DNA from 3 places in the Anaerostipes caccae L1-92 genome. Region 2 is predicted to be linked to each of the others. Evidence: riboswitches for the same ligand, from Rfam matches in the RefSeq annotation. Region 2 holds a riboswitch; each other region holds the start of a gene.
The links. A riboswitch is a leader RNA that binds a small molecule or an ion and turns the genes downstream of it on or off. The one in region 2 is predicted to bind cyclic di-GMP.

Region 1 (3,140 bases), 1.1 Mb from region 2:
CTTCCTTATCCCCGTCAAATTCCAGCCGCCCACGGTTCATGACGATCATCCTGTCTACATAGGATGCAATGTCTTCCATACTGTGGGATACAAGTATGATCGTGATACCCTGTTCCTGATTGAGACGCTTCAGCAGTTCTAAAAGCTGTACCCTTCCCTCAGGGTCCAGACCGGCGGTCGGTTCATCCAGAATAAAATATTCAGGCTTCATTGCCAGAATGCCTGCGATAGCTACTCTGCGCTTCTGTCCTCCGGACAGTTCAAACGGCGACTTTCCGAACAGTTCTTCTGAGATCCCCACGTCTTTGAGTGCCTCCTTCGCGGCTTTGACAGCTTCTTCTTTGGATGCCCCAAAGTTCATAGGGCCGAAACAGACATCCTCCAGTATGGTTGTCTCAAACAGCTGGTGTTCCGGATACTGAAAACACAGGCCGACCTTTCCCCGGAGGCTCTTGATATCATAATTGTCATCGTGGATATTCTTTCCCTCAAAATACACCCTTCCTTTTGTAGGTTCCATGAGACCGTTCAGATGCTGGATCAGCGTAGACTTACCCGATCCCGTGTGTCCGATGATGCCGATAAATTCTCCCTCTCCGATCTCTAAATCTATATCGATCAGCGCGGGCTTCTTTATATCCGAATTATCTTCATATATATAACTTACTTTTTCTAAACTAATTGACATAACTCTTCCACCAGTTCTTCCCTTGTCGTTATCGCATCAGAAAGCCTGATACCCTCCTTTTTAAGCTCGTAAGCAAGCTCTGTGGCAAACGGAACTTCAAGCCCGTACCCTTTCAGCTCCTTAACATGGGCAAACACTTCCTTTGGCGTTCCGCTCATTACGACCTTTCCCTGATCCATGACAAACACTTTGTCAGCCAACAGTACCTCTTCCATATCATGTGTGATTAAAATGATCGTGATCTCTTTTTCTTTGTTTAGTTCCCTGGACAGGGACAAAACATCCTGCCTTCCCTTAGGATCCAGCATCGCGGTGGGCTCGTCCAAGATAATACACTCCGGTTCCATAGCCATGATCCCTGCAATGGCTATGCGCTGTTTCTGTCCGCCGGATAAATGGTTGGGGCTTGCACTGCGGTAAGCGGTCATTCCGACGCCCTCCAGTGCCCCTGCCACGCGGCTCCAGATGTCTTTTGTGGGAACGCCGATATTTTCCGGGCCGAAGGCTACATCTTCTTCTACTACAGAACCGACAATCTGGTTGTCCGGGTTTTGAAATACAATTCCTGCACTTTGGCGGATCTTCAGGAGCTTTTCATGGTCTCTTGTATCCATACCCTTTAAACAGACAGAGCCGGATGTGGGCTGCAGCAGTCCGTTGATATGTTTTGCCAGGGAAGATTTGCCGGAGCCGTTGTGTCCAAGAATGGCAATGAACTCCCCTTTTTCCACCGACATATCCACACCATTTACGGCATTTATTGTCTGAGTTTCCTCTTCCTTCTCCCCATACGTTATATATTGATGAATTAAATCTTTGATCTGTAATATTGACATTGGTTTCTCCTTTGACATATGCTCCATTATATCAATAAAATTCTCTGGAAACAATAGGTATTCATTGACATTCCCACGGTTAGACCATATACTTAGGGTAGAAATAAGCACCGCTTAAAACGGTCTTTATATTTTGGCAAAACCGGGGAAATCCGGTGACGCAAAGCCAAGGGCCTAAACCATTTACTGGTACGGCAGCCGGTTGCTCCATTTTACCTACGGGACTATTGTACTTTCATAGCCCTCTCGATGGATTTTGTACTGCATATTTTCTATGCAGTTTGACTTACGTTGCATTTTTTAAGATAAAATCGACTCCGGCAGGATACCGCCGGAGTTTTTTATTTTAGTATCATGACAACATATCAAATAAGGGGGAGATTACTATGAAACGCTTGAAAAAGCCTGCTGCGTGGCTGACCGCAATATTTCTTGCACTCGGCCTTGCAACTCTGGGCAACTTAAGTTATGCGGCGGAGGAACCACTGGAAGCAAAGAAGGACCTTCAGGCGGCATCCTCTTCAGAGAATGTGGCTGCATCTGAGGAAGAAAAACCTGCATCTGCTGACAGGCCGACAGAGACAGCCGAAAGTCAGCAGACAACTACAGCACCTGAACCAGAGGTTACCGAGACCTCAAAGAAAGAGACGACAGAAGCCCAAAACTCAGCTGCAGCCAAAATTTCCAATGAAGGAGTATCTGAAAAAGACGTGAAAATGAAAAAAACTGCTGCAAGTGATCAGGAAATCATGATCGAAGGCAGTACACTCTATGCTCAGGGCACTTCCATCGTGATCAAGAAGGATTCCGACGGCAAAGCCTATGTCTTTGATGCCTCCGGTAATTCCCGTCTGTCTGACACACCGGTTACGAGCGGTTTTACAATCTATGGCGGAGGAAAGAATAAACCCGCAAAAGGAAATGTAACGATTGACATCCAAAATGTACAGGTGTCCAGAATATATGGAGGAGGTTTTTCCGATGGTACCGGAAATGCGGATCTGAGTGGAAATGTCTCCATTAAAGTCTCAGGTACTGTGAATGCTTCTTCAGTGTGTGGAGGAGGATATGCCAATGCATCCAAGGGAAATGCCAGTGCCAATGTATCCGGATCTGTCACTGTTGACATTCCCTCTGTCCCGTCCAGCAACCATGGCAACCTATACGGAGGCGGCTATGCGTATACCACCGGAGCATATAATGCCTCAGCGGATGTAGCCTCAGTAAACATAAGTGTCACGAGCAGGACATATTCTCTGCGCGGAGGCGGCTATGCCACAGCAAACGGGGACGGTAAAGCCTCTGCAGATGTATCTGGTTCTGTTTCCTGTACAATGAAAAGTGTAGACATCCGTGAAGTATATTCGGGCGGTTATGCCAGCGGAGCCAACGCTCATGCAAGCTGCGGCTCCATCACCTCTTCCTTTGCAGGAAGCGGAAATGAAGTCATGATCTTCCACGGCGGCGGGGATGCGAGCAATCAGGCCTGCGCCGATGTTTCCGGCAGTATCACTGCCAATCTGAGCAACTGTTCCAATATATATGGCTATGTCACGGCAGGAGGTACAGCCTCCGGCGGAGGTTCTGCCGATGTAAACGGTTCTGTTTCCCTGAAT
Region 2 (3,140 bases):
CTTTTTTATGGGGAAGTGCCTTTCCCAGCGTAAAATTGGGCTACGAGATTTTCAAGATACAGGGAGACGATATCGGAAGCAAGCTGCTGTTTGCAGGCATTCGTTTCGCGGCGGCAGGACTCATGGTGCTTGCAGTTTTGGGAGTTCAGACAAGACAGAGGCCACTGCCGAAAAAAGGGGCATTTAAACATCTCTTGACTCTTGGAATTCTTCAGACGACAATCCAGTATTATTTCTTTTATGTGGGACTTGCGCATACCACGGGAGCCAAGGGGTCGATTATCAACTCATTTACAGCATTCTTTCCGGTAGTTTTGGCTCCGTTCTTCTTTAAGAGCGACCGGCTGACGGCGAAGAAAATCATAGGATGTGCCGTCGGACTTTCCGGCATCGTCCTGATCAATCTGAAAGGAGGGAGTCTCGGCGGATTTGCCTGGAATGGAGAAGGATTCATTGTACTGGCAGCACTGTCACAGAGTCTCGCATCCATTTACAGCAAGAAACTGGCACAGACGATGAATGTGATGCTGATCGCCGGATATCAGCTTCTGCTTGGAGGAAGCCTGCTTTTGATTTTTGGATATGCGGGAAACGGAACTTTGACATTCCAAACAAGCGGACTGATCCTGCTTCTTTACATGGCTGTCCTTTCTGCTGTTGCATTCAGCGTCTGGACCTGGCTTTTATCCCATTATCAGGTCAGTTCCATTTCCATCTATAATCTGCTGATTCCGGTGTTCGGAACACTGCTTTCCGGCCTGCTTTTAAAAGAAAACGTCTTTACTGCGGTTAATATCGCATCCATTCTTCTTGTATGCGGAGGAATTGCTGCAGTGAATAAACAGTAGGCAGCATGTTTTTCGGAAAGAGCCATATGAATGTTGTATTCATACGGCTTTTTCATTGTAACAGTTTCTGGGATGAAGTATATTAGAAGAAAGGAATATTACATATTGGGCAAAACAGGTGAAAGCCTGCGGCGCAAAGCTAAAGGGTCTAAGATTTTATTGATTATGACAGCCAGCTGCAGTTTTTATGCATTGCGTTTTTAGGACAGCAATGCATTTTTTATTTAATGATTATATGGGGACATTCACAAATATATTGAGGAGGGGACTAAGTTGAACTTAACAGGATTTAGAAGGATCACAGCTTGTTTCCTTGCCGCAGTCATGGTATTTTCAATGCTGTTTCAGACAGTGAAAATATCTGCGGCGGGAAGCACCGTCAAATCATCAGGCCTTAAGACGGTCTTTCTGACTGGATCAGACGGATATCCGTCTGGAGACGGCAGTACAAAGGAGCAGCCGCTGCATGATATCAATGCGGCATTTCGGGCTGCAGCAGACGGAGGAACGATTGTCATTATTGATTCCTATGTGGATCAAAAGGGGATTACAACGCCTGAGGAGAAAAAACTTACAATCCGGGGAGAACATCCGAGCGTATCTCTGACTCTCCGTTATGGGATAACTCTGGGGAGTGATCTGAAGTTTGACAGGATCAAACTTGAGACTACTTCTGTTGATGAGGAGGCCAGGCGTTTTTATGTCAATGGATATTCGTTGACCCTGACCGATACGGTCCAGTGTTTTGTGAATGAAAATGACAATCAGAAAGCCTATATTTATGCGGGAAGTCCGGACACCACAGAAGTCTCAGGGCGGAGGGCAAGGATTGATGTGGGCGGCGGAAACTTTGCCGGAATATACGGTTATGGGAAAAACGGGGCAAAAGTTTTGGAAGGAACAGAGGTTACGATCAGGGACAATGCCCTGACCGACCGGCTGGACACGGCATCCGTTGTAAATATCTATACAAAACAGAATCTCAGGGAGGCAGCACGGAATATTGACCTGCTGAATATTGCCGCGCCTCTTAACACATATAACCTGTTTCAGGTTAAAAATGTGACTCTTAGCTCTATTCTGACGATGGGCACTAACGGCGGAACCACGCTGGAAGGGAACCTGAATATGAAGGGAGACGCCAATCTGGACATCAGCTCTGATCTTTATGTCAAGGGGACGGTAAATGGCTCGGGAACGATCACTCCATGGTTTAGGGGACAGGTAGTTTCGGAGAGAAAAGATTCAGACGGACGTCTGTCGTTTTCAAACGATGTGAATGCATGGGAGATGCGCACAGAGGAGACGTCATCAGGGAAACGATGGTTTGCCGCGCCAAAAAATAAGGAGAGTGTGTATTTTATTGACGGAACATCGGGGAACGACGGGAATACCGGGGAGTCGGCAGACCAGGCATTTGCATCTGTACAAAAGGCTCTGGAGGCCGCCAAATCCGGGAAACAAAACATATCCTTGATTATCTCGGGAGACACGACAGTCGATGAGCCGCTGGAACTTTCCCTGCCGGGACATACGTTTTCAATTTCCGGTATCGGATCTGCTCCCGCTAAGCTTACGGTCAGCAAGCCTCTGACAATCAGAGAATACACGGAATTCAGCTTTTTGACCATGGACTTTACGGGGCGCGCCGGACAGGACGGCATTGTGATCGACACAGATATGGCTGTATTTGAAGATAATCTTACGATGGAGGGGACTCCGCCTGATATCAGATATATAAAATCTGGAGATGCGGGACAGCAGGTAGATATATTCAGCGGCACTTACGGGAATATAAACGGAGAAAATGAGGAGGCATTCCTTATCCTGCATAACGGATCTATCCAGGGGAAAATCAGCGGCTGGGGCTATATTAATGCGGCACCGGAAGAGTGGAACAATGATGCTGTATTTGTAGGAGGAGGCATTGAGAGCAGCGGCTGGCTGACCATATTAGGAGGAACACAATCTTTCACCGTAGATGGAGATATTAAGGCAGGATCACTGGAGACAGACGGACAGGAGGCAAATCTTCAGATCACCAGCGGAAGCCAGATTACTGTTAAAGATTTTGATCCTCAGGTTTCAATCACAGTTCTTCCAAAACAGGGAATGATATCCGAGGGTATTTATGTGACGGCAGATTCTTTTGTTGGAAATACTGAGATTTCCAGGGTCAGGCTAAAAAATACCAAGGGGTATGTGCTGCCTGTACAAAAAAGCGGCGAAAAATATATCGGAACATTGAAGGAAGCCCCGCAGCTGGATGCGCCCAGAAAGATTACTTGGGAT
Region 3 (3,140 bases), 650 kb from region 2:
GCCAGTAAAGATGTCTGCTGGATTGTACTTTTTCAATATGATCGTATCTTCGTCAACGAAGATCTCAAGGGGATCCCTCTCATTCACATCCAGATTACGTCTTAACTCAATTGGTAAAGTAATACGTCCCAGCTCATCAAGCTTTCTTACAATACCTGTACTCTTCATATTCGCTTCCCTCCTTGCAAATTAGTAAACTACTATACCTAACAATATCATACCTCACAAAGCTTGTCAAATCCGGGCTTTGAAGCATATTCTTATGGGGAAAAGAATAGGATACACTAAGAACGAAAAAGGAGTTTTCCTTTGATCAATTATATATGGAGTATTTTAATCTTAGCAGGTATATTAATAGGAAGTATAAACGGTAATCTGAATGCCGTATCAGACACGATTCTGGATTCTTCTAAGGAAGCTGTACAACTCTGTATCCTGATGTTCGGGGTCGTGGGGGTATGGTCCGGGATTATGAACGTTGCAGTCTCCTTAGGCCTTGTAAAAAAGCTTGAGAGACTCATAGCGCCCTTTTTAAAGCTTCTGTTTCCGAGGTTGAGGGATAAGGAGGCAAAGGAATACATCAGCACGAATATCGTGGCTAATCTTCTGGGACTTGGATGGGCCGCAACACCGTCAGGGATCAAGGCAATGAAGGCCCTTGACAGGATCAATCCGCACAAAGGTGTCGCCACCAGGGAAATGTGTATGTTTCTGATTCTTAACATTTCATCTTTACAGCTGATTCCGGTCAACATCATCGTATTCCGAAGCCAGTACGGAAGTGTGAATCCGACCGCGATTGTTGCGCCGGCCATTGTTGCAACCTTTTGTTCCACGATCGTAGGAATTCTCTTTGCAAAGATCATCGAGAAATTTCAGAAAAGCACTTGATTTTTAGAGACAATTTGTATATGATGAGAATATAGGTTTAGAAAGAGTAAAATAAATAGGCAAAGCTGCCGAAAGGCAGTGACGCAAAGCTAAAGGGGCTATATCGTATAGGGAGTATGATCGTGCCAGCCAGCTGCCTCATAAATTATTATTTATGTGTAGATTGAGAATCCGTTGGATACTCAGTCTTTTTTGTTTCAAATAATAAATGGGGGTATGAAAATGAGTAAAAAGGTAAGAAAAAGTCTTGCAGTTCTTGCGGCTTTTGTGCTGACGATATCATTTATCGCAGGGAATGGTGCGTTCACCAATGTCCATGCACAGGAGGCGGAAACAGAAACTGCATCAGAACAGATCACTTCTACAACAGAGGCTTCTTTAGCAACTGAGGAAACAGCTGCAATGGCCACAGAATCTGTCACAACAGAGCAAAAGGCCGCAACAGAGAGTAATACAGAAGCCGCAAAGGCCGAGAGCACTGCATCTGTCACAGCAATTCAGAAAAAAACAGCCGTAAAGTCCGTAAAACAGGGATCAGATCCTGTGGTGACAAACGGCAATTTCACCAAATACTTAACTAAATTTGCATTTACAGACCATTTAGGAAATCCGTTCACGGAGTCTCATCCTGTCACAAAAGACAGCAATGTGATCATCAGATATGAGTTCAAAATTCCGAATAAGGAAACCATTCAGGGAGGATCCACTTATATTCTGAAAATGCCGAACGTGTTCCAGTTAGATGGTCTCAGCGGCGCTGCGCAGAAATTAAATAAGCAACAGGCAGGCGCTGTAGAGGAAGTTCCGAACTGGACCGTAAACAACAATGCGACCATCACAGTAAAATTTCCAAAAACGCTGACTCAATCTAATATTGAAGGGTTCATGGAGATTAGCTGCAGCGTGGACGCAGATCAGTTAAAAGAAGAGACAATTATTTTCGATCTGGGACAACTTGAGGGATTCGGGCAGGAGTATCAGACTGACTTTAAACCGGAAGTGGAAAAGAAAAGCCCTGAAGTAGCGAAAAAGGGAACGCTGAACAGAGAAGACCAGACCATCACATGGACGGTCATTGCCACACCGGATAAGGGAGACAATAATCTGGAAGGATACACCCTGATAGATACGTTTGATAAAAAACAAGTCTTTGTAAAAGGTTCCGTGGAGTTAGACGGAACAAAAACTGCCGATCCGGAACTAACTGACAATGGATGGAACTATAAGTTCGGAAAGATCAGCAATGGTTCCCATACATTAACTTACAAAACAAAGCTTACGGATGAATTTTTTGAATCAGATTATAAGTCCAATGGTGCAAAAGATATGTCTGCCATTGCAGCTAATACTGTAACAATTAAGACAGGGGACAGTAAAGGTGAAGCTTCAGCCGATGCTTCAGTCCGGGTGGTAAGATATGCATTTTGGAAAGATAAAAATGCATCCAATAATATAGGATATGATGACGATGCAAAGAAGCCGTATCTTGGCTTTCAGCTGAAAGGTTGGTACGATACAGCGGGCAGAGAACTGCCGGTTACATTTACAGATAAGCTTCCAGAAGGAACCTCACTGATGGAGACAGAAGGACAGCTCACAGTGAAATATGGCAGCGGCAATGCAGTGAAACTTACAAAGGCAGCAGGAAGTACACCGGGTGAAAATGAATATACGTATGATACGGCAACACGAGAATTTAAAGTAACACTTGATCCAAAGTACAACAATAACTTTGTCTATGTCAATTATAAGATCTGGCTGGATACCGAGGCGGCTGTAAAAAAAGGAAGTGTAAGAAATACTGCAGTCATGACGGTTGGAAACCATGTAAGCATTTCTGATTATGAGGATTCCAGCTGGGGAAGCGGATATCAGAAAGGAAAGCTGGGACTTACAAAGTCAGGAGCCTTTGCAAGAGTTGAAGATGACAATACCATAAAATGGACAGTCACTGTCAATAACAATCCAACCAAAACAGTGAATGGAGACATTCAGTTTAAAGATGTGCTTCCGGAAGGGCTTGAATACATTGCCGGATCTTTTAATGCTAATTATAAGGGCAAGAATGAAAAAAATGTGCAGGTAAATGGAAACGAATTAATTTTTACTATAAAGGATCTTGGAAAAAACAAATGCACGATCACATATACAACAAGGATTAAGGGCGGAGCCCTTCAGTTCACTCAGAATGCAAATGGGAACTCACCGGCTGTTTCTTTTAAAAACCATGTGTTTCTCGAATGGGATGG

Region 1: linked by a shared signal. The riboswitch ahead of ANCC_RS15665 (autotransporter outer membrane beta-barrel domain-containing protein) and the one ahead of ANCC_RS03750 (Ig-like domain-containing protein) in region 2 are both predicted to bind cyclic di-GMP.
Region 3: linked by a shared signal. The riboswitch ahead of ANCC_RS00505 (MSCRAMM family protein) and the one ahead of ANCC_RS03750 (Ig-like domain-containing protein) in region 2 are both predicted to bind cyclic di-GMP.

Annotation. Positions count from the first base shown of each region.
Region 1 is NZ_AP023027.1:3,207,724-3,210,863, forward strand. It holds gene ANCC_RS15655 (energy-coupling factor transporter ATPase) at 1-688, opposite strand, end outside; gene ANCC_RS15660 (energy-coupling factor transporter ATPase) at 673-1,524, opposite strand; cyclic di-GMP riboswitch class I at 1,650-1,734, shown strand; gene ANCC_RS15665 (autotransporter outer membrane beta-barrel domain-containing protein) at 1,911-3,140, shown strand, end outside.
Region 2 is NZ_AP023027.1:741,275-744,414, forward strand. It holds gene ANCC_RS03745 (DMT family transporter) at 1-848, shown strand, start outside; cyclic di-GMP riboswitch class I at 947-1,032, shown strand; gene ANCC_RS03750 (Ig-like domain-containing protein) at 1,122-3,140, shown strand, end outside.
Region 3 is NZ_AP023027.1:95,185-98,324, forward strand. It holds gene ANCC_RS00495 (AbrB/MazE/SpoVT family DNA-binding domain-containing protein) at 1-168, opposite strand, end outside; gene ANCC_RS00500 (hypothetical protein) at 310-891, shown strand; cyclic di-GMP riboswitch class I at 940-1,032, shown strand; gene ANCC_RS00505 (MSCRAMM family protein) at 1,114-3,140, shown strand, end outside.